DNA from 2 places in the Paenibacillus septentrionalis genome. Region 2 is predicted to be linked to the other one. Evidence: a T-box and tRNA genes for the amino acid it is inferred to sense, from the RefSeq annotation. Region 2 holds a T-box; the other holds one or more tRNA genes.
What was found. A T-box is a leader RNA that pairs with one kind of tRNA and senses whether it is charged. The one in region 2 lies ahead of leuS (leucine--tRNA ligase), so its partner is inferred to be a tRNA-Leu.
Positions count from the first base shown of each region.

Region 1: it encodes a tRNA-Leu, which carries the amino acid that the T-box ahead of leuS (leucine--tRNA ligase) is inferred to sense. The anticodon was not compared.

Region 1 covers NZ_JBHSTE010000001.1:350,048-365,470, reverse strand. The annotation lists gene ACFP56_RS01765 (ABC transporter ATP-binding protein) at 1-504, shown strand, start outside; gene ACFP56_RS01760 (efflux RND transporter periplasmic adaptor subunit) at 467-1,531, shown strand; gene ACFP56_RS01755 (ABC transporter permease) at 1,535-4,477, shown strand; gene ACFP56_RS01750 (ABC transporter ATP-binding protein) at 4,481-5,461, shown strand; gene ACFP56_RS01745 (hypothetical protein) at 5,566-5,736, shown strand; tRNA gene ACFP56_RS01740 (tRNA-Met) at 5,873-5,949, shown strand; tRNA gene ACFP56_RS01735 (tRNA-Ile) at 5,990-6,066, shown strand; tRNA gene ACFP56_RS01730 (tRNA-Leu) at 6,072-6,160, shown strand; tRNA gene ACFP56_RS01725 (tRNA-Leu) at 6,204-6,292, shown strand; gene ACFP56_RS01720 (hypothetical protein) at 6,664-6,885, shown strand; gene ACFP56_RS01715 (hypothetical protein) at 6,843-7,124, shown strand; gene ACFP56_RS01710 (hypothetical protein) at 7,426-7,719, opposite strand; gene ACFP56_RS01705 (HAD family hydrolase) at 8,045-8,665, opposite strand; tRNA gene ACFP56_RS01700 (tRNA-Val) at 9,263-9,337, opposite strand; gene ACFP56_RS01695 (S-layer homology domain-containing protein) at 9,524-10,450, shown strand; gene ACFP56_RS01690 (cysteine hydrolase family protein) at 10,561-11,112, shown strand; gene ACFP56_RS01685 (nicotinate phosphoribosyltransferase) at 11,116-12,558, shown strand; gene ACFP56_RS01680 (DUF3892 domain-containing protein) at 12,611-12,835, opposite strand; gene ACFP56_RS01675 (MBL fold metallo-hydrolase) at 12,848-13,564, opposite strand; gene ACFP56_RS01670 (stalk domain-containing protein) at 13,856-14,431, shown strand; gene ACFP56_RS01665 (DUF1292 domain-containing protein) at 14,506-14,817, shown strand; gene ACFP56_RS01660 (methionine ABC transporter ATP-binding protein) at 15,188-15,423, shown strand, end outside.
Region 2 covers NZ_JBHSTE010000002.1:541,802-557,224, reverse strand. The annotation lists gene ACFP56_RS07620 (DEAD/DEAH box helicase) at 2-1,438, opposite strand; gene ACFP56_RS07615 (hypothetical protein) at 1,571-1,882, shown strand; gene ACFP56_RS07610 (hypothetical protein) at 1,920-2,357, shown strand; T-box leader at 2,415-2,639, shown strand; gene leuS (leucine--tRNA ligase) at 2,692-5,133, shown strand; gene comER (late competence protein ComER) at 5,183-6,022, opposite strand; gene ACFP56_RS07595 (ComEA family DNA-binding protein) at 6,126-6,692, shown strand; gene ACFP56_RS07590 (homocysteine synthase) at 6,759-8,051, shown strand; gene ACFP56_RS07585 (deoxycytidylate deaminase) at 8,141-8,674, shown strand; gene ACFP56_RS07580 (DNA internalization-related competence protein ComEC/Rec2) at 8,742-11,300, shown strand; gene ACFP56_RS07575 (RNA polymerase sigma factor) at 11,465-12,013, shown strand; gene ACFP56_RS07570 (anti-sigma factor family protein) at 12,010-13,101, shown strand; gene holA (DNA polymerase III subunit delta) at 13,332-14,387, shown strand; gene ACFP56_RS07560 (ABC transporter substrate-binding protein) at 14,745-15,423, shown strand, end outside.

The DNA.
Region 1 (15,423 bases), on a different contig from region 2:
GATACGCCAAGCAAAGGAGCCATACATTTTAATGGCAAGCCGTTCAGTACATTAAGCGATAAGCAGCGAACGAAAATACGCCGCAATGATATGGGGTTTATTTTTCAGGCTTTTGCGCTTATGCCGCTGCTATCGGCCTATGAAAACGTCGAGCTTTCCTTACGCATGGCGAATAAGCCTAAAAAGGAGTGGAAGGACCGCGTAGAAGAATGTCTGGAGCTCGTTGGCCTGGAGAAAAGGATGCACCATCGTCCCTTTGAGCTTTCAGGCGGTGAGCAGCAGCGTGTGGCGATTGCAAAAGCAATTGCACATCGACCTATTTTGCTGCTGGCGGATGAGCCTACGGCAGAGCTAGATACAGCGATGTCAGCTCAGGTTATGGCCTTATTTCAAAACATTATTAGAAATGAACAAATCGCAATATGCATGACGACTCATGATCCTACAATTTTGGAGGTTGCAGACCATGTCTATGAAATGGTGGATGGAAAATTTATCTCGTAAAGCTGGTATCGTACTAATAGCCTCAGCAGTTATGCTAAGTGGCTGCAGTTTACTTCCAAACGAGAAGGAAGAAGAGGTGCTTCCTGAAATCAAACCGCCTCAAATATCGCAAAGACCGGAATATACAGTACAAACTAAAACATTAGAATCGACCGTATCCGTCATGGGTAAGGTGATCTCACTGGAAGAAGAAACGGTCTACTTCACCACGGGTGACCACAATGTTATGGATGTGTATGTGAAATCAGGTGATCAGGTAAAAGCTGGTGATTCGATTGCGACGCTTGATATGAGCGAGATGGAAAAAACGCTTCGTATGGAACGATTAGCGTTTCAGCGTGATGAGCTTGCGATGAAGGAATTGCTTCGTACACGCGATGAAATGGATCAGTCTGATTTTGAGCAGCAGCGAATTGCCTTTGAAGAAAAACGTCAAAAGCTGGCTGACATGGAAGCAGAAATCGCCAAATCGACCATTACTGCACCTTTTTCAGGAACGGTTGTCTCTTTGACTGTTAAAAAAGGCGATAAGGTAAAGGCCTATGATCCGATTGCGATTATCGCAAATACGGATATGCTTGTACCGGCTTCCAAGCTGACTAAATCAGAGCAGGAAAAAATCGCTGTAGGCATGGAGGCGATTATTACGATTTCCAATGGCGGCACAATTAGAGGCAAGGTGAAGCAGCTGCCTGTGCAAACCACCGAATCTGGTGGTGGTAATGGCGGCGGCGGAGGTGCAGCAGAGATTGAGCGCGTAGAGGACTTCATGATTATTGATGTGGAAAGTTTACCAGAAGGCGCAACTCGCGGTATTCCAGCTTCTATTAAAGTCGTGACGAAGCGTACCGAAAATGCGATCGTCATTCCGCCTTCCGCATTGCGCACGATCGGTAATCGCACCTATGTGCAGGTAACAGACGAGAATGGAAAACGTGAAGTGGATGTAGAGGTTGGACAGCAAACATCTACAGATGTTGAAATATTACAAGGGCTGACGCCTGGTCAGAAAGTTGTAGGTCGATAATCGATGAGGCTTCCTTTCTTTCGTTTTATTTTCCGCAAAATGTGGAATACACGTTGGCTTACGTTAAGTACACTTGCTGGACTTATCGTTGCTGTCGCATTTGCCACTAGTATTCCGATGTATGCGGATGGTGCGTTAAAGCGAGTGATCGCCAAACAGCTTGAAAATGACAGCGTTGATTCACCTGCAGGATCCTTGCTTATGAAGTATCAGGGAGTTGCTTCGGCTCCTACCAATTTGGAAGGCTTCCAAACGGTAGAACAATATATTCATGAGGAACTTCCTGAGACAATAGGCTTTGACTATCATACATTTGTACAGCAATACGGCATTCGCAGCAGTAATGTTCTGCCGACAGATACCTCGTTGGTGGATGCGAGTCGTACGCGTACGTTGACCATTCAGAGCATGAGCGGCTTGCAGGAGCATAATGAGCTTGTTCAAGGGCAATGGTTTAAGGATACGGTTGACGGTAGCGGCATGATTGAAGCCGTTATGCTGGAAGAGGGTATGTTCCGTACCGATGTTCACATTGGTGATATATATCAATACCGTATTGGCAATACTTCACAGAGTTTGCTTGTGAAAGTAGTAGGGGCCGTAACGCCCAATGATATGACGGATTCGTACTGGATGCTAGGCCTGGAGAGCAACTTTACGACACTGTTCATTTCAGAAAAAGTAATGAAGGAATACGTATTAGATAAACAGAAGATTGTGCTGCAAAATGCAGCTTGGTATTATAACTTTGATCTTTCACAAATTCAAAGCAGTCAAATTAATCCGTTATCGACGACCTTAAGTCGATTGGATATTGAGCTGTATCAGCGCTTGAAGGATACTCGTGTAGACCAATCGTTCGCTAGTACACTCGATCAATTTCGTCAGCAAAGCAATCAGCTTCAATCGCTGTTGTTTACTCTCGCAGCACCAATGCTGGCAATGGTCTTCTACTTTATTACAATGAATGCCAAGCAGGCACTGGATAAGCAGCGAAGCGATATTGCTGTGCTGCGCAGTCGTGGAGCGGGTACTAGACAGATCGTATGGATGTACGTCATTGAGAGCGTCATGCTCGGACTTGTTGCGCTTATCATTGGGCCGCTGCTCGGCTGGTTCATGTCGAAGAGCATTGGCTCGGCTGACGGTTTCCTGTCATTCGTTAATCGTAAGTCGATTACGATAGGCTTTTCGACAGAAACGATAATTGCAGGTTTAGTAGCGGTATTTATTGCAATGTTGGCAACCATCGTGCCTGCTATTCAATACGCGCGTGCTTCGATTGTCAGCTATAAGCAGGATCTTGCGCGTTCGGATAAAAAGCCGTTCTGGCAAAAATGGTTCCTGGACGTGGTGCTTGTTCTCGTATCAGCATATGGCTGGTACTTGTTCAATGAGCGTCAACTGCTCACCATGAATACAGGACTTGGCGCTGATGAAATGCAAGTACAGCCGTTTCTGTTTTTTGTTCCGGCCATCTCGATATTTGCAGTCGGACTTGTATGTCTTCGCATATTTCCATGGATATTGGCCTTGTTTAACTGGCTGGGCAAAAAGTTTTTGCCTGTATCGCTTTATTTGACCCTGACGCAGCTGTCACGCTCATCTAAAGGCTATTATCCTTTGATGACGCTGCTTATTTTAACTATTGGGCTAGGTGTTTATAACGCTTCAGCAGCAAGAACGATTGACTTAAACTCAACTGAGCGGACGCTATATCAATACGGAACTGATGTTGTGATTAAAACCGTTTGGGACGGCGTTCCAGAGCGCACTCCGAGCCAGCAGCCTGGTGGTGGTGGCGGTTCTGGCGGCGGTGGCAATGGCGGCGGTGGCAATGGCGGTGGTGGCAATGGCGGCGGTGGCTCAGGTGGCGGGCCTGGCGGCGGCGGACCCGGTGGTGGTGGTGGCGGAGGCGGCGGTGGTGGCAATCAGCCACCTGCCAAAATCCTTTACAGTGAGCCTCCATTCGAGGTGTTCCGATCCAGTCCGGGCGTAGAGGCTGCTGCTCGTGTATTGCAAACGCAACATAACATTATCGTCTCAGGTAAAACTGTTGGCAAAGGTACGATTATGGGAATCGACAACAAGGATTTCTCAGACGTTGCCTGGTTCGGTGAAGATCTGTATCCGGTGCATCCGGCCTATTATCTCGCGTATTTGGGTGAGTATGAGCATGGTGCGATTGTGCCGCAAAACATAGCGGATCGTTATCAGCTGAAGGTTGGAGATTTTGTTTCGGTTGCTTTTACGGATGGAACCGTGGAGTTTTCAGTAGTTGGTATCGTACCGTTCTGGCCGAGCCTGTACCCTGATGACGAACCTTTCATCATTGCGAATTTGGATTATATCTATGATCAACTGCCGCTTATCCCTTACGAGGTATGGCTGAAGCTGGACCCGGATGCGTTGGTTACGCCAATTGTTGAGAAGCTGCAGGCTGCCAATATGGATGTTGCGAGCGTAAAGGATGTGCGCAATGAGCTTATCGTCCAGTCCAAGCTTCCAACGCGCGGTGGAGTATTCGGGATATTAAGTCTTGGCTTCCTCGTGACGGTTGCGATTACACTTGCAGGGTATTTGCTATACTGGTTCTTTAACTTGTCTGGCCGCGTTGTACAGTTTGGTGTGCTGCGTGCAATGGGACTTTCAAAAAGTCAGCTGACGAGCATGCTGCTGCTAGAGCAGTTGTTTACAGCTGGTTTGGCGATTGCGCTTGGCTTCGGAATTGGCAAGCTCATTAGTTATCTGTTCCTTCCGTTTCTTCAAACGGCGGATTCGGCATCGAAAATGGTACCGCCTTTCCGCGTCGTGTTTGAATCCAGTGATACGAATCAGCTTCTTGCTGTCGTAATCACGATGATGCTAATTGGAGCAGCATTGCTGTTTATGCACATTCGCAAGCTTAAAGTGCATCAGGCAGTGAAGATGGGAGAGGAGCGTTAACAGATGATACATTGCGAAGGACTCGTGAAAATATACAAAACCGATGATCTTGAGGTTGTCGCACTGCAAGGTCTTAATCTAACGGTGACGCAAGGCGAGCTCATGGCGATTATCGGGAATAGTGGTAGTGGTAAATCTACGCTGCTTAACACGCTTGGTGGGCTTGATCGACCTTCTGCTGGTCAGGTTCGGGTAGGCAAATGGGATTTGCTGAAAATGACTGATGAGCAGCTCGTGGAATACAAACGCGATACTGTTGGCTTCATCTGGCAAAATAACGCGAGAAATTTGCTCCCTTATTTGACGGCTTTGGAAAATGTAGAGATGCCGATGATGCTATCGGGAAAGCTCGATCGTGCCTATGCCAAGCAGCTGCTGGAGTGGGTAGGACTTGGACATCGCATCAATAACAAGCTGCATCAGCTCTCCGGGGGCGAACAGCAGCGGGTAGCGATTGCTATTTCGCTGGCGAATCGTCCTCAGCTGTTGCTTGCCGATGAGCCGACCGGTTCGGTAGATACTGCAACGTCTGATATGATTATGAATATTTTCCGCAAGCTGAATAAGGAAATTGGCGTTACAATTGTGATTGTTACGCATGATATGGAACTGGCAAGTCAGGTAGATCGGGTTGTCGCGATTCGTGACGGCTTGACGAGCACGGAGTTCGTGAAGCATAACCCTGATCTTGCAGCGAATCGTGATGGCTTTGTCTCATTTTCTGCGCATCAGAAAGAGCAAAATGCTCACGTTGCTTATGTTGTTGTAGACCGAGTAGGTAGATTGCAGGTGCCTAAGGAGTACCTCAAGGCTATGAATATCAAGGATAAGGTGCTGATGGAATTTGATGGGGAGAAAATAACGATCACATCACCAGAGGCTCCTGCAGCTTCCAAGCAGAAGGAAGAGCAAGCAGATGAATCTCAGCCTGCTGAAGCTGATACAAGCGCTCAAGACGCTGCTGAAGCTGTCGAACGACACTAACACTTGCAAGGGTCTGACCTTAAGGTCAGACCCTTATATGTTTATCGCATGAATGCTTGGAAATTGGGTACTCTATCGGTAAAAATGATGGAGGTGCATTCAGGATGTGGGTGTATTGGATTCGTTTATATGAATCAAAGTTTCAAGCCAGCTGTGTCGTGCAGCGTATGGAGCATGATTACTGGATGTATGGTATGGACTGCCCAAAAGAAATTGAAATCTACAAATCCAATCGAGGCCGTTACGGCGTTAGATTTATGCCGGCGAGACAATAAAATAGCTGTAGTTAAGGGTCTATTTCTATAATGAATGTAGAATTTGAAGAAAATGTTGTAAAAAATGCTTGACGTGAGATGTTTATCTATAGTATATTAATTTATGTCGCCATTGCGAGTGACTTATTTTTAATGACGCGGGGTGGAGCAGTTCGGCAGCTCGTCGGGCTCATAACCCGAAGGTCACAGGTTCAAATCCTGTCCCCGCAACCAATTCTCTAGTCGGTAATGATTGCATTCATTATATGAACGAGGGCCCTTAGCTCAGTTGGTTAGAGCAGTCGGCTCATAACCGATTTGTCGGGGGTTCGAGTCCCTCAGGGCCCACCATTTTTGCCGGGGTGGCGGAACTGGCAGACGCACAGGACTTAAAATCCTGCGGTAGGTGACTACCGTACCGGTTCGATTCCGGTCCTCGGCACCACTAAGAAAACAAAGCTCTAATCATTGTTGAATATACATATTAAGCCGGGGTGGCGGAACTGGCAGACGCACAGGACTTAAAATCCTGCGGTAGGTGACTACCGTACCGGTTCGATTCCGGTCCTCGGCACCATTTGATAGATTTGTATATTGCACATATAGAGTGAATGTTTGTCCATTAAGCTAAGCTTAATGGTTTTTTTATTTTTTAGCGTTGCTGTGGCAGAACACAGCTGCATCATTACCAAAAGTTCCATCCTGTTATAAGGAATATACTCATGCTATAATGGAATCAGCAGAGGAGCAAGTCTCTTCGCTAAACAAGGAGCGTTGACGTTAGCTTGGCAGCTTGCGTTGAATCGCTCTTTTTGTGTTTTAAAGCCAGTTTGATTTTATTTAATGGTTCTAGGCAAGAGGTAGCTCGTATACTCTTCGGTTCGATCAAGCTACATACTTGAAATAGAACATACGTTCGGTTATAATGATTTCAAAGGCGGTGGTTATATGCAGCACGTAGTAGGTACATGGGTGCAGCTTATATATGTAGATAGCAAGCAACAAGTATCCATCAGGGATGTACGCGTATTGGCTGTTGGAGAGAAGCGTCTATTAGCTTATTGTGACACGGCTAAAGCCGTTCGGACATTCATGCTTGATAGAATTGTGGATATGGAGGGGTTGAAGTGGCGATTGAATGCAAAGCCTCAGAAGCAGCAGCAGGCATAGCCAGCTCCAATACAACTTGCTTGCAAGCGTGTAGCGGCAGATTTCCTGCTGAGCTAATCCGTTCCTTGCAGGAGCATATAGAGGTAGTCGTTATGATGCGTGACAGCCAGGAAGCAGAAGAGCTCAAGGTTGTAGGCACGGTAGAATGTATCGATCAACAGGCTGGTCGATTTCGTGTAGATGGTGAGTGGTTTAACGGTAATGAGATCGAGGCTGTTTATTTGAAAGAGCGAAGCTGATGGATTTACTAGCGCTTTTCGCTTCTAATTGTGTTAAGGTAAAAGGTTAATCAGTTTAAACAGTTTGAGCTCAAACAGCGTCATAAGCTCGAGCAACGTGAATCAAGTGTCAGTGCAAGCGTGCTGACGCTTTTTTGCGTTTAACTATTTATTTTTCTCGAGCTTCTTATCTGACAGACAACTATGTAAAGTCGATAATAATGAATACATATAAGGAAGGAATGTATGTATTTCCCCCGGAAGCTCGTTTAACAAACGCAACTTTCGGGGGATGCATCTTTTGGAGTTTATCACAATGGGGCTACTCAGTATCCTCGTTGAACGTATCCTGTGCGGCATTGCCTTTCCCTTGGTCATCTGGATATACACGTTCAGTTCCTTTATGCAGCGCCCGATTCTCATAATCGAATCGATTAGGTGGCCGCTGATCCTTGCGCCATGGTGTGCTTTTGCCAAGTGTTTCTGCGTTGATAGGCGAGCCGTAGGGGCCCTCTGCAAACTCCTCAGCCGTTAAGTCATTACGCTGGGACTCTACGGTAGCCAGATCCGTATACTCGCTTCGTTCTTCCTTAAGAAAGCCTTCCTCTTTTGTCATAGACACCCTCCTTAGCATGGTCATTAGTATACCCATTGGACGAGTGAAAATTGCAAATGTAGAAACCTATAGTACAGCTTTAAACGAAAGGTTAACATGGTTGGTGCAATGATACTGTGAAGAGCGCTACACAACGGTTTTAGGTTAATACGTATTTGATTCATATTGTGAAGGAGCGAATTACTAGTGACAATGCAATTTTTTTCATTCTTGACTACTACTAAATAGAAAAAACCGCCTTTTTCAAGACGGTTAGATTGAGTTGACAAACTGTTCCCTATCAATTGATGATTTTACCCAAATGAATACTGATCTCCTAATGTATCTAATCTACAAATTTCAGTATATCTAATGGCTTTTCAAACTTGTATTTTGCGGGTATGTTTTCATGATTTTTACATCCCCATAAAGCTAATCCGAAATCAACACCAGCATCTCTGGCACATTCAAAATCATAAATAGTGTCACCTATGTATATTGAAGATGAGGGTTCAGCTTTTGAAATCTCTAAAAACTTAATAATTGGTTCAGGATTTGGTTTATGTTTCTTTGTATCATCTGCACAAACTATATATGAAAGATAACTCATTAGGCCAAATGGTTCAAAATCATCTTTTAATTCTTGTTTCGTCTTTGATGTGACAATACCTTGGTCTAGACCCTTTTTCTTTAAAGTATCCAAAAGAATGTTGATTTCATTGTAAACATGAATTGAATGATAGAAGTCTTTCATAAAGAAATTCCATCTTTCATTAGCCTTATCAATATTATCTATACCAAGTTTAGGCAAAGAATCGGAACCTGGAATCCCTAATACAAATGACAATTCTGACCGTGCAACATCCTTGTTGTAATCTGTTTTTAGAAGCTTTTGAAGTGATCCCAAAACCGCATCTTCTGTATTAATAAGTGTTCCGTCAACATCGAAAATAATAGTCTTATACATTGTTCCACAAACCTCCTATAAATTGCCGTGTACTTCTAATTTTATAGTATCACTTAAGATTGATTGCTTTCAAATTTTTTAATTAATACTGGACAGTGTTATGAAGCGTTAGTTGGAATGCTGCACAGTACGACGAAACAATGAATGGGATTAGACTAGATATTGATTACAAAAAAATAAGTAAGAAACGTTTCAAGCCGCTGAAATTGTACATAATATTTTTATCTTGCTATGTAGAAATCGTTAGCTTGAAAAAAAGATTCTCTACGGTAAAAGTAATTAGGATCATAATATGGGTGGAGGACGTATTGGATTCATTCTCAATAAACAGGATGACAGGAGTGGACGATAGTTGGAGGAGAGTGGAAAACTGATAGAATCTAGCAATACTTTAAGATAACTGATAGTTCCTGGCAAAAGAATAGAAGACGAAAATGATAAGTACAAACGCTTAGTTTGTACTTATGTTCAATCGAATCAATAATAATTTCGTCCCCAAAAATATTAGGACATCATAACGATAAAAAACCAAGAGATAATTCACCTTGTAAAACAAGAAAACCCCTTGATATATCAAGGGGTTGAACGTTTATATTCTGGTAGGACGGGCGGGGATCGAACCCGCGACTTCTACCCTGTCAAGGTAGCACTCTCCCGCTGAGTTACCGTCCTATAGCACGTATAGCAACATTAGCTATATTATCACAGCGTATAGCAATTATCAAGCATTTTATATCAAAAACAGTTAGGCAATAACTGATATGAATAGGACAATAGACTTAAAATTTCATTGTTGCGCAACAATTTTTTGAGCTGCTTCGTTTAATCGTGTGAAACCAAATTAAAGGAGGAATTGATGTGAAAGGGAAACGTATGGCAGCAATCGTATTGTCGCTTGCAACGGTGATGGCCTTGACTCCTGTTGCTTCAGCTTTTAGTGATATTAAAGGACTGAAGGGAGAAAAGCATATTCTTCAATTGAAGGAGAGAGGCGTCATTAAGGGTGATGCGAAAGGGAAAGGTGCATATCATCCTCAAGACAAATTAAGCTACGCACAAGCAGCAGTCATGCTTGATGAGGCGTTCGAACTCAGTCTAGCTCATATCCTATTTGTAAAAGAGCCAAAGGCTAGTGATGTGTACACTAAAGTAAAGGATAATACATGGTATTCTCAAGCATTTGTAGATGGATATCACAATGGTCTTATCTTTGATAAAGACATTAATCCAAACGCACCAATTAGCCGTGAAGAGTTCGCTGCTCAACTAATGAAGCAAGTGGATCGTTTAGGCGACTATGCGTTAATTAAAATGTATGTTGGGTATACTGATGAAGATAAAGGCAAAGACGAATACAAGGGTGAAATCCAAAAGCTGCTATTGCTAAAATTCGCTGAGCTGAATAAGGACGGGTCCTTTAATCCAACAAAGCCGATCACCCGTGAAGACGCTGCGATTTGGGTAAGCAATGCTTTGAAATTTGTAGAAGAGCAATTTGGTGATAAAGAAGAAGAACAAGGTGACAAGCAAGTGGCATTGTCTGAGCTAACATTCAAAACTGAAAAAATCAACGATGATGTGAACAAGGTTACGGTTAGCGCAACTGTACCGCATCCAGGTTATGGCATGAATATTTCTGAAATCAGCTTTGAGGGTGATGTTGCGATTATCAAGCTGACGCAAGTAGATCCAAATCCGGATATGATGTATCCACAGGTGATCTCAACGGTAACAGCTGATACGTATATTTCATCTCAATACAAGATTAAGCTTATAGCTGAATAATAAACAGAAAAGAAAGATGGAGGAGATACCTTCCATCTTTCTTTTCTGTTTATTGACTTCTTACGAAAAAACTTCATAATATAACCATTACCAATTTTGAGGTGAGAACTGTGAAGGCTTTGATTGTCATTGATTATACGATTGATTTTGTTACAGGGAAGCTTCCTTGCGGTGATCCAGCGATTGCCATTGAGGAGCGGATAAGTGCTTTAACGGAGCAATTTGTGAAGGAAGGCCAATATGTGGTGATGGCTGTAGATCTTCACGAGGAAAACGATTCGTATCATCCGGAAACAAAACTTTTTCCTCCTCATAATATTAAGGGCACTTCAGGGAGACATTTATATGGTAAGCTGCAGCACGTTTATGATACGAATGCCAGCAGCATTTATTGGATGGACAAAACGCGATACAGCGCATTTTGCGGAACTGATCTGGAGCAGCGCTTACGGGCAAGAGGGATTCATGAGCTGCATCTCGTAGGGGTTTGCACCGATATTTGCGTGCTTCATACAGCCGTTGATGCATATAATAAAGGCTTCGCCATCACGGTTTATGAGGATGCAACGGCAAGCTTTAACGCTGCAGGTCATGAATGGGCGCTGGGACATTTCAAAAATTCGCTGGGTGCGAAGGTTTTGCGAGAAGGAGAGCAGGTGTAGGTTATGACAGAACAGCATTTAATGCTGCACACGGATAAATATCAAATTAATATGATGTATGCGCATTGGAAGCACCACACTCATCATCAAAAAGCTGTGTTTGATGTTTATTTTCGCAAGCTGCCATTTGGCAACGGCTTTGCTGTTGCAGCAGGCTTGGAGCGGATCGTTCGCTATATTGAAAATTTACGATTTACTGATGAGGAAATTGAGTTTCTCGCGAGGCAGGAAGAGCAGTACGACCTGGCCTTTCTTGAGGAATTGAGACAATTTAGATTCCACGGTGATCTGTATGCAGCAGTAGAAGGGACTTTGGTGTTTCCAAATGAGCCTATATTGCGAGTAGAGGCTTCTATTTTTGAAGCACAAATTATTGAGACGGCTATTTTGAACTTTCTTAATTTCCAAACCTTGATTGCGACGAAGGCTGCACGCATTAAGCAAGTTGCCCCGAATGATATATTGCTTGAGTTTGGCTCAAGAAGGGCACAGGAGGCTGATGCGGCGATTTGGGGAGCAAGAGCGGCTTGTATCGTAGGATTCCATGCGACGAGCAATTTACGAGCTGCGATGCTGTTTGGCCTGGACGCCAAAGGTACGCATGCACACGCATGGGTGCAAATTCATGAAAGTGAGCAAGAGGCGTTCGATCGTTATGCAGAGGCACTGCCAGATAATGTAACGCTGCTTGTTGACACCTATGACACGCTGCGTGACGGTGTGCCTCATGCGATTGAGACAGGTAAAAAGCTTGCAGCAAAAGGCAAAAGCTTGAAGGCAATTCGTTTGGATAGCGGTGACTTGGCTTATCTGTCCAAGAAGGCGCGCGTCATGCTCGATCAGGCAGGCCTGCAGGATGTGAACATTGTTGCCTCCAACGATTTGGATGAAAATATTATCGTGGAGTTGAAAGCGCAAGGAGCGAAAATCGACAGTTGGGGTATCGGCACGAAGCTGATTACCGCTTCAGACAATCCAGCGTTAGGTGGCGTATACAAGCTTGTTGCGAAGGAGCAGGACGGAGGCTATGAACCGGTCATCAAAATTTCCGGCAATCCCGAGAAAATAACGACGCCAGGGAAGAAAAATGTATATCGCATTATCAACAACGAGACAGGCAAGGCGGAAGCCGATTATATCGTGATGCATGATGAGGTGCTGGAGGGCAGCAAAGAGCCGCTGATGCTTTATGATCCTTCTCATCCGTTTATTCGGCGCAAGGTGGAAAATTATCGCGTACAGCCGCTGTTGACACCTATATTTGCTGCGGGACAGCGTGTATATGAGCTTCCAACTGTAACAGAAATAGCCGCTTATCATGTAAGCCAGCTCGATTTATTTTGGCCGGAGACACTCCGCAAGCTGAATCCTGAGAAATACGATGTTGTGTTAAGTGATAAAGTGTGGAATATGAGAAAAGAGCTGATTAATCAGCACGCCAAATAAAAAGAAGGTAGGATGAAGCAGGCGGCAAGCCTGACATCCTACCTTCTTTTCATTAAAAGGTTGGCAATTGATCTAGATTATTTGAAGGTGTATCGTCCGGAATCGACCGAATATGCTGTTCATGGTCGCGGCCTTTAAAAAGCTGCAAGTTTTTGATTTCTCCGTTTTTAACCATTTCCTGTGCCTGCAAATAATCTACCACTGTTCCGGAGGATAGCTTGAATTCTACAATATCACCCTCACTATTTCGTCTTACAGCGACAACCTCTTGCTGCATAGGATCAGCTCCTTATTCGATAATAGACGGTTTGCCTTGCTCGACAATTTCCATAGCACCCGTCTTACCGATATAGTTCCCAATTGTATCGCCATAATGCATGAGTTTAATTTTTCGTTGAAGCTCAACCGGAAGGGTTAGCAGCTCCTCAAGTGTTGCGTGCACTTGTCCAGGCGGCTCTAGCTGGCAATCATGATAAATCGTTTGGATTCCAGATTGGTGAAGCTCTATGAGCAGATTTGGACTGAACACCATATCTGCGGAATAAAAGAACGCATCATTAAAAATAAATGAGTAGCTATCTTTGTTTTTAATATGCTCGGTTTTTAACAGCTTCACCTTGAGATCAGGTGCGAGTTCAATATCGACATTCGGTTGAAGGGGGACAACGTGAAAGAAATCTTCTATCTGATTCAGTTCCCCCTGGGCCATTCCACCGCGCAAGGAATGGTTCCATAATGGCTTGATCAAGGATTCTGCTATGTACAGCGTAGGCTTGCGAGAATACGTGTACATCATCTGAAAAGCAAGTTCCTCAAGCCCTCCAATGTGATCGGCATGAATATGACTAATTAACACACCGTCCAAGTCAGAAAAATTTCTCCCTGATTGATATAAGGCATGAGGCAGAGTGATTCCACAATCGATCAAAAGCCTCAGATGTTTGGTTTCGATTAGAGCATTATTATTAAAAAAGTTTTTAGCAAAGGCGTTCCCTGTACCAAGCATTGTAATGTTCAATCAGAAGCCTCCTCCCACGACATTCATTTAAATATAGGGCATCTTTTTATGTACTGTCAGTAATATGGATCACAAAATTGGAAAATCGTATTAGTTGCATTTTATAGAAAGTACTTCGAATTTTCAATTAGTCAACAGATTTTCACAAACATACAGCTGTTGATTTCTAAAGATGAAAAATATTTTATCATTAATTTTCTTTCATTCTACGCAACTTTTTTACAGATTGCCAGTCTAACCTTGTATAGGAAAGCTCATATACTGGAGGTTATTCAGACAATGAAAGGTAAAAAAATAATGCTGTTCATTTGTGTCATCATGGTATGGGGCTCAACCATTGTATTCGCTAATGCATCCAGTCAGAAGATTAAAGTTCTTGTCAACGATGTGAGTTTGGGCGAGGTTGGTGCGCTTATCGATAACTCGACGTATTTACCGCTTCGTCGAATAGGTGAATCGCTTAATGCCATTATCGAGTGGAATGCTAGCAGCAAAACTGCGATGATCTACAGCCCGAATGTACATATGTTTGTCTATAACAGCAGCGGTGGTTCAGAGACAACGTTTGGCGAAGTATCCAAAGGCTTCAATGGAAAGATTAAAGTGTTTGCGCAAGTTGATGATGTTCAATTTAAATTAAACGCTGTTCGATTCACGATTGTTGACCCAAGCGGCAAAGAAACACAAATTCAAAGAATCCCCGTAGATAAAAACAGAGACAACTATTGGTTTGTTACGGATGAGACAAGCTATCGGTTTAGTTCTTCTGGCAAATATACGCTGCGCTGTTACATGCAAACAGAATTTAGTGAAGATTGGGTCGTTACTTCTGAAAAAATTATTACATCGACCTAATTCAGTTTGACCGTACCATCACATTCTGATAGGATGAGAATGGTGAATATACAAATTGAAAAGAGGTAACGACTGTGAGTGAACATCAACACGGACCAGACTGCGGATGCGGACATGATCACGATCATGAGCATGAAGAGCATGTGTTTATTATAGCAAATGATGAAGGCGAAGAGCGAGAGATGGTAATGGTCTACACGTTTGAGTCAGAAGATAATGTGTATGCTGTTTTGCTTGACCGTCAAGATCCAGAACGTGACGGTGTTATTTTCCGAGTCGAGGAAGAGGATGAAGAAACATTCCTGGTCGGCATTGAGGACGACCAAGAATGGGATCGTGTTCAAGCGATCTATGAAGAAATTGCTCGTACTGAAAACGGTGAATAAGCAAGAAGTGAAAGCGGCTGTGCATATCCATGCATAGCCGTTTTTTAACGTGTTCTGTGTGTCTAAAAAAAGAATTTTTTGCAAAATTAAGAAATTGTTAGAGACAAACGCTGAAATTTATTGTATATTATTATCACGATAAAACACAGCGGAATAATCGGATATAGTTCTCTACGGTTTTATCATGGTTAGTTCGGGTAGAGCTGCCAATCTATTGGTGTGCACATTGCACGTTGCGCGTTGGTAATCACAGGCTTCTTGTTTAGCATATAAAGGCAACTGAACAGGAATACTATCATCAACAACCTTCGCAGTAGAAAGGTCTGATAAACACGAATATATAACCTCAAGCAAGTAGGAGGTAACTCAATTGATACAGCTTAAAGAAATTACTAAAATATACGGGAAAAAAAACAAAACGACGACTGCGCTTTCCAAGCTGAGTCTTGATGTAAAAAAAGGAGAAATTTATGGCGTTATCGGCCATTCGGGTGCGGGAAAAAGTACATTAATTCGCTGTATTAATCTTCTTGAGCGTCCAACAGAAGGGGAAGTATGGGTTGGAGGCGTTGAGCTGACTCGATTAGGAAAAAAAGAATTGCAGCA
Region 2 (15,423 bases):
ATTATCGGCGGCCTCTGCCGCCAGAGCGTCCGCCACGTCCAGTCTGGTTTTTGGTTTTGCTTCTATCTTTCGAGCGCGATGAACTCGATGATTTTTTTCCAGAGCTGGAGCCTTTAGGAAGCTTGCCTTGTGCTATTTCCAAATCTGATTTAGTGATTTCCCAAGGATTATCCTTTTTTTGCGTAGGCTTTGCTTTTACACCTGCTGAGTTAGCAGCGGATCCAGCTTGTCCCGGCTTGCGGTTTCTATCCTCATTACGCGGCTGCCTAGGCTTTTTTGCAGCGGGACGTGCATAGTCATCGCCTTTGCCAGGCATAGCATCGTTTTGATCGGGCTTGCGGCGCACAATTTTTTGCTTGATACCGCGTTCGATCGCTTCCAGCTTCCCCATATCCCGTGCTGTAGCGAATGTGACTGCGTAGCCAGTATGCCCTGCACGGCCAGTACGACCAATACGGTGAATGTAGCTTTCCGCATCAAGTGGAATGTCATAGTTGTAGACATGCGATACACCTTCGACATCGAGACCACGTGCAGCAACATCTGTTGCAACGAGAATTTGCAGCTTCATATCACGGAATCGTTTCATCACCTGCTCGCGTTTCGCTTGAGTTAAATCCCCATGCAGCTCATCTGCGTTAAAGCCTTCCTCCTGCAGCGCCTCCGTTAGCTTGGAGGCACGAAGCTTTGTGCGACAGAAGATAACAGCCAAAAACGGATTGTGCGTTCGTAACAGCTGGATAAGAGCAGCCTGCTTGCCGCGATCCGTTGTTTCAACAACACGCTGCTTAATGTTGTCCAGCGTCACTTGTTGAGATTGGATCTCAATAAACTGAGGCTTGTTCATATACTGAACTGCAAGCTGACGAATGGCATCGGGCATCGTTGCTGAGAAAAGCATCGTTTGCTTAGCCTTTGGCGTTTGCATAATAACGGATTCCACATCAGGAAGGAAACCCATGTGCAGCATTTGATCGGCCTCATCCAATACAAAATGCGTAATCTTGCCGATGTTGATGCTTTCACGGCGCAAATGATCGAGCAGTCGACCTGGGGTAGCGACTACTATTTGCGGTGCATTTTGCAGCTTTTTGACCTGTGCAGTAACGTCCTGACCGCCATAGCAGGCCAGTACGGTTGCATTCACTGCTGATGCCAGCTTTTTTAGCTCGCTCGTAATCTGAATAGCAAGCTCACGCGTAGGAGTCAAGATTAATGCTTGCACCTGATCCTTATGTGGTCGAACCTGCATAAGGATAGGCAGTATGAATGCGAGTGTTTTTCCTGTTCCTGTTTGTGCTTTTGCTATAAGATCTGTTCCTTTTAGCAGTGCGGGAATTGCTTCTTTTTGAATAGGAGTTGGCTCAGTTATACCGTTAAGCTGAAGCTGCTTGACCAGCTGCTCGCCGACTCCCAACTGGTTAAATGTGTTTGTCATTGCTTATGTCCTCATTTCTATTAATCTGTTCTAGTATACCAGTTGTAACCAATGAGTGCATCATTTGCTTTGTTATGGTATGCTAAAGTATCTATGTTTTTTTGCTTGGCTGACAGAACGGAGGTGTTTTGTATCGCATTCGGTATCACGCGTGCTGAATTAGAAGCTTGGAAAGCTGCCATTAACCAAGGACAGATCGCTTTTTTAACTCATTATTGGCGAGATGCGCGCTTCCCAAACAGCCATACCGTTACGAAGGTTGGCTGTCGTGATGTCCAGAAGCTCGCCGCTTGGTGCAGGGCGCATCAATTGAATCCAGATTATATTCATTATAGAGATCAATACCCGCATTTTGATTTACTCGGTCCTTATCAGTATGAAATATTGCAGCAGCTTGGTCTTCAGGATCATATCATACGTTTCGGTTTACATAAGCGTAGATGACACAGTAATGAAATGATGAAGAAAGTGTGGTGCAACCATGTTATACCGAGTATGGGAAGTAGCTTTAGTCGCGGTGCTTTCATGCATATGCGGCATTAACTATACCATCTATAAATGGTTCGATTATAAATCTTTAGGAATTAGCAGAGGGGCATTGCTAACCAGCCTGCGGGTATGGGGGATGGTGCTGCTTATAATCGGAATTCTACTTCTTATATCGTTGGCGGTTCGCAAATTTACGAATGTTAAAATCATTGATAAACAGGTAGAGCTTGCAGTTGTGGTCGTATTTGTTTTGCAGCTGCCGATCGTCAGCCTGTGGTTTATGGCACTGTTGATGCAGGGAGCAGATGCGGTTATTGGCGCAGTTATACATATGGTGCTGCTGCTTCTTTCGATGTATTACTACCTGTCCAGTCATCGACCGCCCAAACGTCATAAGGATATCATTGACGAGTCAATTGAGATGCCTTAGCTGTATTGACTTGACACTGCTTAGCAGGATTTATATAATCAATTATAATTGTCAAACTGAAATGCAATGAAGAGGAGTAGTACGATCGAGCTTAAGCTTCAGAGAGCCGACGGCTGGTGAAAGTCGGTGCTTGGACGAACGGAACTCGCCTTGGAGCAGTGTATGAAACGAAAATGTGAAATACACCGTATGTCTGCGATAAAGACATGAAAGTGAGCAGCTGTAGAGCATATAGCTGTTAACTAGGGTGGTACCACGTGAGCGAATCCTCTCGTCCCTAGCGTTAATCCGCGGGGAGAGAGGTTTTTTTGTGTATCAAAAAGGAGGAGTAAGTATGAGTCAAGAGCAATCCAGACATGGCTACAGTCCGCTATCGATCGAACCAAAATGGCAAACGTATTGGGAAGAAAACAAAACGTTCAAAACAGGCGAGGATAAAAACAAGCCGAAATTTTATGCGCTAGATATGTTTCCGTATCCATCTGGAGCAGGTCTTCACGTTGGTCATCCAGAGGGCTACACAGCAACAGATATCGTATCACGCTACAAGCGTATGCAGGGCTACAACGTGCTGCATCCGATGGGGTGGGATGCGTTCGGTCTTCCAGCTGAACAGCATGCGTTGAATACGGGACAGCACCCTAGAGACATTACATTTGTCAACATCGACAATTTCCGTCGTCAAATCAAGTCGCTAGGATTTTCATACGATTGGGATCGCGAAATCAGTACGACAGATCCAGAGTATTACAAATGGACGCAATGGATCTTCATTCAACTGTACAACAAAGGCTTGGCCTATGTAGATGAAGTTCCGGTTAACTGGTGTCCGGCGCTTGGAACGGTTCTTGCGAATGAAGAGGTTATTGACGGCTTGAGTGAGCGCGGAGGGCACCCTGTTATTCGGAAGCCGATGCGTCAATGGGTGTTGAAAATTACAGAATACGCTGAGCGTCTTCTTGAGGATCTTGAGGAACTGGATTGGTCCGAAAGCATCAAGGACATGCAGCGCAACTGGATCGGCAAATCAACTGGAGCAGAGGTTACATTCCAAATTGATGGACATAGTGATTCGCTTGTCGTATTTACGACACGCCCTGACACATTGTTTGGTGCAACATACTGCGTGCTTGCGCCAGAGCACAGCTTGGTAGAGCAGATCACAACGGCTGCGCAAAAAGCGGAAGTAGAGGCTTATCAGGAGGCGGCATCACGCAAAAGCGATCTCGAGCGTACAGATCTTGCGAAAGAAAAGACTGGCGTATTTACGGGCGCTTATGCCATTAATCCAGTGAACGGTGCCAAGCTGCCAATTTGGATTGCAGATTATGTATTGGCGGGTTATGGTACAGGTGCGATCATGGCGGTACCTGGACATGATTCTCGTGACTACGAGTTTGCGAAGCAATTCAGCCTGCCGATAATCGAGGTAGTATCCGGCGGGAATTTGGAAGAGGAAGCGTATGCTGGGGATGGTCCACACGTCAACTCTGACTTTTTGAACGGCCTGAACAATGAAGAAGCGATTTCCACAATGGTGAAGCATCTTGAGGAAACAGGCAAAGGGAAGGCTAAAGTAACGTATCGCTTGCGTGATTGGCTGTTCTCGCGTCAACGCTATTGGGGAGAGCCGATTCCAATCCTGCATTTGGAAGATGGTACGATGAAGACAGTACCTGAGGATCAGTTACCGTTGTTGCTTCCGGATGTAGATGCGATTCAACCATCGGGCACAGGGGAATCACCGCTTGCCAACGTTGAGGATTGGGTTAATACAATTGATCCTGAAACAGGCATGAAGGCACGTCGCGAAACGAATACGATGCCGCAATGGGCTGGAAGCTGCTGGTATTACCTTCGTTACATCGATCCTAAAAATGACAAGGAAATTTGCTCTCCTGAAAAGCAGGCAGAGTGGTTGCCGGTTGATCTATACATCGGTGGTGCGGAGCATGCTGTACTTCATCTGCTGTACGCACGCTTCTGGCATAAAGTGCTGTATGATATCGGCGTTGTTCATACGAAGGAGCCATTCCAAAAGCTTGTAAACCAAGGCATGATTCTTGGAACGAACAACGAAAAAATGTCCAAATCTCGCGGCAACGTTATTAACCCGGATGATATCGTAAATGAGTTCGGAGCGGATACGCTTCGCTTGTATGAAATGTTTATGGGGCCGCTGGAGGCAACGAAGCCTTGGAATACGAATGGGGTTGAAGGAGCATATCGCTTCCTTGGACGTATTTGGCGCTTGTATGTAACAGAAAGCGGTGAACTGAACCCTCGTATTGCCGACACAGAGCAAGCAAGCGAAGCATTTATGCGCACATGGCATCGCTCTGTGAAGAAAATTACAGATGATCTTGAGAATTTGCGCTTCAATACCGCGATTAGCCAAATGATGATCTTTGTAAACGAGGCTTACAAGGCTGATGTATTGCCACGTAAGGCGATGGAAGATTTCGCGAAAATGATTGCGCCAATTGTTCCGCATATTGCTGAAGAGCTGTGGGAGGTGCTTGGACACTCCGGTACGATTACGTATGAGGCATGGCCAACATTTGAAGAGGCTTGGACAGTAGACCAAGAGGTTGAAATTGTTGTTCAGGTTAACGGTAAAATCGTTGAGCGTTTATCCATCCCTGCAGATTTGAATGAAGCTGAGATGGAAGCAAAAGCGAAGCAACAACCTAAAGTTGCTGAGCTAATCGAAGGCAAAACGATTAGAAAAGTTATTGCTGTAAAAGGCAAGCTTGTAAATATTGTAGCTAACTAATTGAGGTAAGACCAAAAAGGAAGAGGTGGCGAACATAGCTGAAGCACAGCTATTGCTCGCTAACCTCTTCTTTGTCAAATTGGGCACTTACTTGCTCAACATCCTCGTAATACTTGGCATGTGTTGTCCGGATCAGGTTATTAAAGATGCCCGTTGTGTCGGTTTTCAGCATAGCTAGTGCTCTAGCTGTAATGCCGCCAGGTACGGCCACTCTTTTTTGCACATCCTCAGTTGTCATTCCACCTTCTGTCAGCAGTAAGCCGGTGCCTAGCAGCATATTGCTTGCAATTACCATCGCACCTTCCCTAGAAATACCAGTTTCCTCGACAGCGGCATCAACGAACTGCTGCAGCAAAAATGAAAAGAAGGCAGGGCCACAGCTCGATATATCTGACACTACACGTGTAAAGTCTTCTTCAATACGAATTGGCTCACTAATATAGGCAAGCAGCTTTTCAAGCTTGGTTTGGCTTTCTTGATCAATGCGGCTGCCGTAAATGCATAGCGTAGCTCCGCTCCACATTTTGTTCGTTATGCTAGGAATCATTTTTGCGATATGACAGTTAAGCTCCCGCTCCAAATGGGACAGCAGCACAGGACTTGTTATGGATACGATAAGCTGATTGGGTCTAAGCAGAGGCTTAATTTCTGATATGACCTTTGCGAATTCATGCGGCTTGATGCATAAGAAGATTATGTCCGAGTTAAGCGCAATATCTGTATTATGCTCCAGCGCATGAAGACCAGGAAATTTGTATGCTAATGCTTCCGCCTTGGCATAGGTTCGATTGCTTACATAGATTTGGTGCGGCTCAATCGCTTCAGCAATTATAAAAGCTTCAATTAATAGGCTCCCCATACTTCCTGCTCCGATAAATCCAATATTCATCACGTTCCCTCCTATTAGTGAAAGTGCGAAAGCTCTATTCATATCCTATCGTATTCGTTAACGCTTGTATCTTATGTCAAAGTTATGAAAGGAATGAGAGACGATGTTATCGATTAAAAGCGATTCTGATCGATTACGCTTAATTTTATTAGGCATTTTATGTACTGGTTTTATTTGTGTCGTCATTGCACTCTGCATGCAGATGGGCAAAGCAGCCAAAACTGAAGAAATTCCGATAGAGCAGCTGCTGCAGCAATATTGGCAGGAGCAGCTGGCGGCACAGCCTGCTAATGAGGCTGCGCATGAACAACTGCCGAAGGAGATGCCAGCCCTTACACAAGTAGAATCAAATGCGGATGCCGCTCAGGGTCAGGCAGCAGAGGATCAGGCAGCTAAAGATGACGATGCTCAAGAAGGGCAAGCGGATCAAGGGGGAACGCCTACGCCGGCAAGCGAAGCAGCAGAGCAGGATGGAAAGATCGATATTAATCGAGCCACCGCAGAGCAGCTTCAACAGCTGAAAGGGATAGGTCCATCGAAGGCGAGTGCGATTGTAGAGGATCGTGAACGCAAAGGCAGCTTCAAATCAATAGGGGATATTAAACGGGTAAAAGGGATCGGTGAAAAACTTTTTGCTGGTATTCAAGATAGTATTGTAGCCAACCCTTAATTCAGTCATAATGGAAATGAGTGATGGTTAATTGAATATATTACCACTTTAGGAGGAATGTTTTTTATGTCAGAGGAAAAAAAGCTCTCTCTTGAAACACTAGCGATTCACGGAGGTCAAACCATTGACCCTACAACAATGTCGCGTGCTGTTCCCATTTATCAAACAACATCCTATGGCTTCCGCGATACGGATCATGCAGCTAACTTATTTGGATTAGCTGAATTTGGTAATATTTATACTCGTATTATGAACCCAACGTCAGACGTATTTGAAAACAGAGTAGCTCAACTCGAAGGCGGTGCCGCAGCTTTGGCAGTCGCTTCTGGACAAGCTGCGATTACGTATGCCATTTTGAATATTGCGGAATCTGGAGATGAGATCGTATCCGCGACCAGCTTGTACGGTGGAACGTATAATTTATTTGCGCACACATTAAAAAAACTAGGAATTACAGTTCGCTTCGCTGATCCTGCTGATCCGAATAATTTCCGCGAACATATCAATGAAAAGACGAAAGCTATATTTGCTGAAACGATCGGTAATCCTAAAGGCGACATTATCGACCTGGAAGCTGTCGCTGCTATTGCACATGAGCATGGGATTCCGTTTATTGTGGACAACACATTCCCAAGCCCATACCTATGCCGACCGATTGAGCATGGCGCGGATATCGTAGTGCACTCTGCTACGAAGTTTATCGGTGGACATGGGACATCGATTGGCGGTGTCATTGTGGATAGCGGCAAATTCGATTGGGCTGCAAGCGGTAAATTCCCTGGCTTGACTCAGCCTGATCCAACCTACCATGGCGTTGTATACACTGAAGCGGTCGGCCCTATCGCTTATATCATCAAAGCTCGTGTTCAGCTGCTGCGGGATACAGGCGCGGCATTGTCGCCATTTAACGCCTTTTTGCTGCTGCAAGGCTTGGAAACGCTTCATCTGCGTATGGAACGTCATAGTGAAAATGCGCTGGCAGTTGCGAAGTTTTTAGAGGCTCATAATGCGGTGGAATGGGTTAACTATCCAGGCTTGGAGAGCCATCCATCCTATGGACTTGCGAAAAAGTACTTGCCAAAAGGACAAGGTGCTATTATGACCTTTGGCATAAAAGGCGGCATAGAAGCAGGCAAAAAGCTCATTAATTCCGTGCAGCTATTCTCGCATTTGGCGAATGTAGGTGATTCCAAGTCGCTAATTATTCATCCTGCCAGCACAACGCATCAACAGCTAGGGGAGGATGAGCAGATTGCTGCTGGCGTTCAGCCTGGCATGGTTCGTGTGTCTGTCGGTACAGAAGGAATCCATGATATATTGGCTGATTTGGAGCAAGCAATTGCTGCAAGTCAGGCGTAGTATCGCTTCAAACATGCCGTTGCTTTGCAACCTGACGTAGATGAGCTTATAATAGTGCTAGCATGAATTGCACGAAAGGGAAGATCAACATGAAAAGCAAGCATCAAGAGCATGCTCGTAAAGACTGGGATACTTATTTTATGGATATTGCCTACATGGTATCGACACGTTCAAGATGTCACCGCAGGCATGTCGGAGCTGTACTTGTTCAAGGGAAAAAATTGCTAGGTACAGCTTATAATGGTGCTCCGATGGGGATTGAGGATTGCGAGGAAGCAGGCTGCATGATTTCGGAAGAGTACGAGCTGGTATTGAATGATCAGGGAGCAGAGCAGATGGTGAAGAAGCAGCGTTGTATACGCACCATTCATGCCGAGCAAAATTTACTGCTGTTTACTGACCGCATTGATCGTGAAGGCTCTACTGTCTATGTTACAGATCAGCCTTGCTGGACCTGCGCGAATATGCTCGCCAATAGCGGGATAAATGAAATCGTGTTTCATAGACCCTACTTAAAGGATGACCAGAAGGTAAGACACTTGATGAAGCAAGCAGGAATCATATTTCGCTCATTGAATATGTATGAACCGCCTGAGCATGCGGCAATGGATATAAAACAATAATGGTTGCAAGGTTAAGGAAGAACCTGGACGATGTGTCTAGGTTCTTTTTTTGTTGGAGGTGTACCTATTGATTCAAAAAAGACCAATCATTTATCTCGTTATTGCGTTTTTACTCGGACATTTGGCAGCATCGATGCAAAAAATCGACATTTGGCTGCTTGTACTTCTCGCGCTGCTTATGCTGCTTGCTTGCACGCTGCTTCTAAAGCACTGCACGGCGAGCATGCTGGGCCTGCTTCTGCTTTTATTTATTGCAGGCTCAGCAGAACGGTACATAGTAGACCAGCGCAATGTAACCGCTTTGCCTGAAAACTGGGAAGGTGGATCAGTCCAAGCGACAGGTATGATTGTAAGTAATGTGGATATCGACGGAAATAGCGTGAAATTTACCTTTCAATCCTCAGAAACTGTATTGCATGAGCTTGATTATACGATTTATGAAAAGGAAGTATTTATGGTGCATGTGACGTTGCAAGCAGAAGAAGAGCTGGAACAAGCGCGATTGTGGACTCGCGGAAGTGCCATTCAACTAGCGGGAGACTTATCTATTCCAGCAGAAGCAAGCAATGAAGGTGCATTTGACTATCAATTGTATTTAAAAAGACAAGGCATCCATTGGCTGTGGAAAAGCAGCGGCAGCAGCAATGTTGAGGTAATCGAAACAAGCTGGCATCCAATTCGGTTGCTTCATGGCGTTGATGTTTTGCGTGAGCATTTAAGTGCACCTTTTGATAGGATGTTTTCACCTGAAGAGAGCGGATTTTTAAAGGGATTAACACTTGGGATTAGATCGGATTTAGACCCGGAGCAATTTCGGAGCTTTTCTACAGTAGGACTTACTCATATATTAGCGATTTCTGGCCTGCATGTCGCTGTTTTTATGTATATGATGACTGCTTTATTAAAAATGCTGCGATTAAGCAAGGAGCGCATTATATCTTTCCTTCTTCTGGCAATTCCTTGCTATATTGCGTTAACTGGCGCGTCGCCATCTGTGTTGCGTGCCGGAATGATGGCTATGATTGGATTGCTTGCGGCGCGCGCTGGAAGGCTAAAGGATGGTCTGCATATTATTTCAGCTGTCGCTGGTATTCTCATTTTATGGGACCCTTATATGATTCATAATGTGAGCTTTCAGCTTTCATTTATTGTAACACTCGGAATAATGATAGGAGTGCCTGCATTTCAAAGCGTGCTTCCAAGCGCAAAAAAATGGAAGTGGGCTACTGATCTGCTCTCGATAACGGTAGTGGCGCAAATTATCTCCTTCCCCGTCACCATCTACTATTTTAATCAATTTCATTTCTTATCACTCGTCGCTAATTTCTTCCTCGTTCCATTTATAAGCATGATTATTATGCCACTTGCACTTTTTGTTCTCTTTTTGGGTCATGTTTCGATCGTTATTGCAAAGCCGATTTCCAGCATTGTCCATTGGTGCAATGAGCTAACATTTGTTATCGTTAAGCTATTAGGAGAAATAGAAAAGCTTCATACGATTTGGGCCACACCTCCTATTGTATGGATTATGCTGTGGTACGCGACCTGGATATTTATTTTTTATTTATGGCGGACAAGAGGGCTTTTATCGAGAAATTCTGCGCAAGCAGTAAGTACGGAGGAAACTGAGCCGATAGGTGTTATTGATGATATGATTCACCTGCCACAGTCAACTAGCTGGATAAAAAAACACTATCGCGGAGTAATTAGCTTCAGTGTCGTTCTCTCGTTATTGCTATATGCTTACATGCCGCAGGCACTTGATCGAACTGCTTCAGTTAGCTTTCTTGATATCGGCCAAGGAGATGCAAGCCTGATTCGCACACCAACAGGAAAAATCATACTTATAGATGGAGGAGGAACGATTTCATTTGGAGAGCAGGAAGCATGGAAGCAAAGGAGAGATCCGTTTGAAGTTGGAAAAAAAGTTCTGCTGCCATTATTAATGAAGCGGGGCGTACATCATATTGACCTGTTGGTAATCTCTCATCTGGACAGCGACCATATTGGTGGGCTGTATGAAGTTGTGAATACGATTCCAATTAAAGAAATGTGGTGGAATGGAAGCTACAATGCAACAGACGACGCGCAGAAGCTGTTCGCTCTTGTGATGGAGAAAAACATCTCTTTGCGTACCCCGCTTATAGGAGAGAGCATCGAGATTGACCGCTACACGACAATCGATATGCTGTGGCCGTTAAAGCAATCTCCACTTCAACTTCAGGAAGTTAAAAAGCAAAATGAACAAAGTATCGTATTTTTACTTACGATCTATCAATCTACCTTTTTATACACAGGCGATATTGGCAAAGAGACAGAGGAACAAATCATAGATGAGTTTAGTGAGCGACTGAAGCAAGGGCTGGTCGAGCCATTGCCTCGCATAGCTGTCATGAAGGCAGCTCACCACGGCAGTCGTTATTCGACGGATTATTCATGGATGTCTTACATGCAGCCACAAACGACCGTTATATCTGCAGGGCGCAATAACCATTATGGTCATCCGCATCCGGATGTGTTAGGAAGATTGGCGCAGTACCAAAGTCATGTGTTGAGAACGGATTTACAAGGTGAAATCAATTTTCAAGTAGAGTCTAATGACCTCTATTACCGAAAATGGAAATAGACGGTGACGAATGTTGCATTATTTGATATGCTTTAAGTTGGTGGAGTATGAAAAAAATCAGATTTCATCGCTTACTTATAAAATAATGATAACATTTGATAAAAGCTGCAACCTTTGAGCTAATCACGTCGTCAGTAAGGTTGCATGAGAGGGGGAGCTTTCACGTGGTAGAGCCAACGCTAATTAAAGCGGCTCAGTCGGGTGATCGAGAAGCATTAGTCACTCTTTTGCGAGAAATTGAAAACCATGTGTATCGAACCGCTTACTATATATTAAACAATGAGCAGGATGCACTCGATGCTTCACAGGAAGCACTGATTCGTATTTATACGAAGATTGATACCTATGAGGAGAAGGCTCAGTTTAAGACATGGGTACAGCGAATCGTTACAAATATTTGTATTGATAAGTTCAGACGCACAAAACCAACAGTATCAATTGAAGAACATGAGCTAGTGTTTCAGGAAAAAAGTAATGTTGAGCATGATGTGCTCGCCGCTTTCGCAATGGAAGATATAAGACAAGCGATAGAGCAGCTACCTGAACATCATCGAACAGTAGTTGTTTTACGGTATTTACAAGATTTTTCCTACAATGAAATAGCGGCTTCTTTAGATCTGCCGTTAAATACCGTCAAGTCATATTTGTTCCGAGCGAGACAACAGCTACAGCAACTGCTACAAGATTATCAGAAAGGTGGTGTTAGGGGATGATTTGCACTGAAGTAGGTGAATTGATGCAGCGACAATTGGATTTTGATCTGAATGAACAAGAGCTGACGACTTTAATGACGCATTTAAGTGAATGCAAGGATTGTAAAGAATTGTTTGAGAGACTAACCCTGCTATCTGGAAGCCTTGAACAGCTGCCTCGTGTAACGCCATCGATAAATATTGTAGATTCCATATTGCCTGAGCTGGATGCGATTGATCGCCAACGAAGTGCAGCAGCCAAAAAATATTCTCCTTGGATGCGCTGGGCGACTACGGCAGCGAGTGTGGCAGCAGCAGCAGCTGTTGTGTTCGTGATGTCGAGCCTTGTAGGAAACTCCAAATCATCCAAAGATCTTGCCTATGAGGTGGCGCTATCTACAGATACACGCATTGCGGAGCCAGGTGATGTAATGCAAATGTCTAAGGCCGCTTCTGACGGTGCGGATGCTTATCATAATATGATGATGCAAGATATTGCCAGCAAGGAATCGGGAGACTATCTAATTGAACCAATGTCTTCGCCAACTGGAGGCTTACAGCCACAGGTGGAAGAAAAGGAAAAGGATAACAGGACCTCAACAGGTACTGTAGAAATGACTAGAAATCCGGACAATTCGTTTGAGTCTGCTGATAAGCCAGCTGAACCCAAACATCCAGCTTCGACGGAAGGCCCTACTGCTACCATTGATTCGCCACGAGGCAATCAAGGCTATTTTCGAGAAGAAGAGTTTGCTGAAGTGCCACCAACATTGCCAATAGATCAAGGCGGTTTTGGAATAACAGGAAACCAAGGTAGCGATGCCGGAAATATGGTTGGATCACAGGATCACGGGATTGCCGGGTTTCAGCCGGAGGTTCAAAAAAATTATTCTCCTGACGAACACGTCTATGTTCAGTTTGAGGGGCATATAATAGCCTTGTATGAGACAAGTACGGGTCAATTGCTGCGCACTTGGGATATGAGTGTAGCAGGTTCAGCTACACTGTTAGGCTGGGATATGGAAGGTAAGTCATTTATGTACGAAGTCATAGATGTGAATGGTGAATCACACAGCTTCACGATTAAAATAAATGACGAAATCGAGTAACACATTAAGTTGTTCTTGCGTATATTACAATATGTCAACGTCTTACGACAGGTCTAAGCCGTCGTCAGACCATTCTATAGCTAGTGCCATGGAACTGGCTAGGAATGTTAACATATAACAAAGGGATGCCTGCCTCGTGCAAGGTCATCCCTTTGTTTTGCTGCTGGAATCATTGCGTAATCTTTGTGTCAATGGTACACTTTTGACGATAACTGCTTGGGAGGTTCGGAATGGAAGCAACGGAGGCAATAAAAGCTGTAAATGCGGGACGGTTTTCGCCGCTGTATGTAATATACGGCAAGGATCGCTACCGCATTGAGCAGTTTGTTGAGCTGATCAAAAATCGAATGTTTAAGAATGAGGATCAGCATATGGGCATCGTTAAATTTGATACCCAGGAGTCAACATTAGACGAGATAGTTGTTGAAGCAGATTCGGCTCCTTTTTTCGTAGAAAAGAAACTGATTATCGTAAAGGACAGCTCAATATTCAGTGCTGCTGCTAAAGAAAATTCCAAGCTTGAGCATCGGCCAGAGGCGTTATTGAATTACATGGACCATCCGCTGGAAAGTACAGTTATCGTATTTATAGTGTCAGCTGAGAAGCTTGATGAACGTAAAAAGCTTGTAAAAAGCTTAAAGAACCGCAAGGTCATTGTTCATTTCCCAGAGCTGGATTATATACAGCTTATTCAATGGCTGCGCAAAAAAGCTGGAGAACAAGGCAGAGAAATAACGCCAGATGCAGCAGAGCTGTTAATGCGAAGAATCGGAATGTCGATGCAGCAGCTGTCTCAGGAGTTGGACAAGCTCTGTTTGCATGTTGGCGATCAAGGGGAGATCACTGTAGCGCTTGTTGACCAGTTGATCTCAGCTACGATTGAAGAAGACGTATTCGCACTAGTGGATATGATTGTTAACATAAAATTACATGAAGCGCTTGCTATGTACAAGGCGCTGTTGATTCGCAAGGAGGAGCCAATTAAGCTTATTGCATTAATCGTTCGTCAACTGCGGATGATGCTTCACATCAAAGAGCTTGAGGAGGCACAATATAGTCCAAAGCAAATCGCAGGCATGATTGGCGCACATCCGTACGCAGTTAAGCTGGCAGCTGAAAAAGCAAGCAGCTATTCTAAAAAGCGGTTGGCGGAGCTTTTAAGCTCATTAGCTGATTTGGACTACAGCATGAAGACTGGACGAGTAGATAAAGCGCTTGGGCTAGAGCTGTTTATTTTATCGCTTGGCAGCAGCTATTCGTTGTCCTTTCACAGGAAGCTGTCATAATCACAACTATAATCTCAAAACATGAACTAGTCTTTATTTTTACAATAGAGGCTAGTTTTTTTATCATGCTGCTTAGTAGGATGGACAGTTTTTTCGTATCGAAAGAGAGCTTTAGGGATAGTGCTTGCGATTACTTCCATCAACATCATATTAATTATTAATATGATCACTTACGTTTATTTCTTTAATTGAGTAATTACAAATTTTCTTGATATCCGCTATGGTTACTCATCAGAGTAGATAGTATAATCCAAAAGGAATTCCTAAATTTTGATATCTTTCATAATCAAGGTATTAAAGTGAGGAATTCACATCTTTTTGTAAGCGCTCGCTAAAGAGAGATAAGGGGGAATCGAAATGGTAGTTAGAAAAGTATTGTTTTTATTGCTGTGCAGCCTGTTGATCGTTTTCGCGGCGGCATGCAGCAGCGGAAGCAACGGAACCGAAGCTAATAACGTCGTAACGAATGTAGACGGAGGAGGTAATGAAGCAGGAAACACTACGTTAGGCGAGGATGAACTGGAACAGACTAATCCAAACGCGACACCGGAGTTGGATTTTGATTTGGGTGGTAGAGTAATTACATGGGTGAGCAGCTATGACGAAACGATCAAGGATGACACTCCTGATGGTGCAAAAAGATTAGCGAATTTGGAGGCATTGAAGGAGAAGCACAATTTCGAATTGGAATTTATTACAATCGATCTCGGTGAGTACCAGGAAAAAGTGACGGCATCGCTAATGGCTGGACAGCCAGTCGGAGATATTATTCGCTTGGCTAGGGGACAGATGATCCCATCACTGACCAAGCTGGATTTGTTTTGGCCTGTTGACGAATACGTAGCTAATACAGATGTGTTTCTTCAACAAGATACCTTTGAATACTCCTATTACAATGGAAGAGGATACGGGTTCAAATCAGGGATAAATTCTTCAGCTCGGGGCGTTATCTACAACCGCACTCTCATGAATCAGCTAGGGATGAAACCTCTGCAGGAATATGTAGACGAGGATAACTGGAACTGGGAAACTTTTT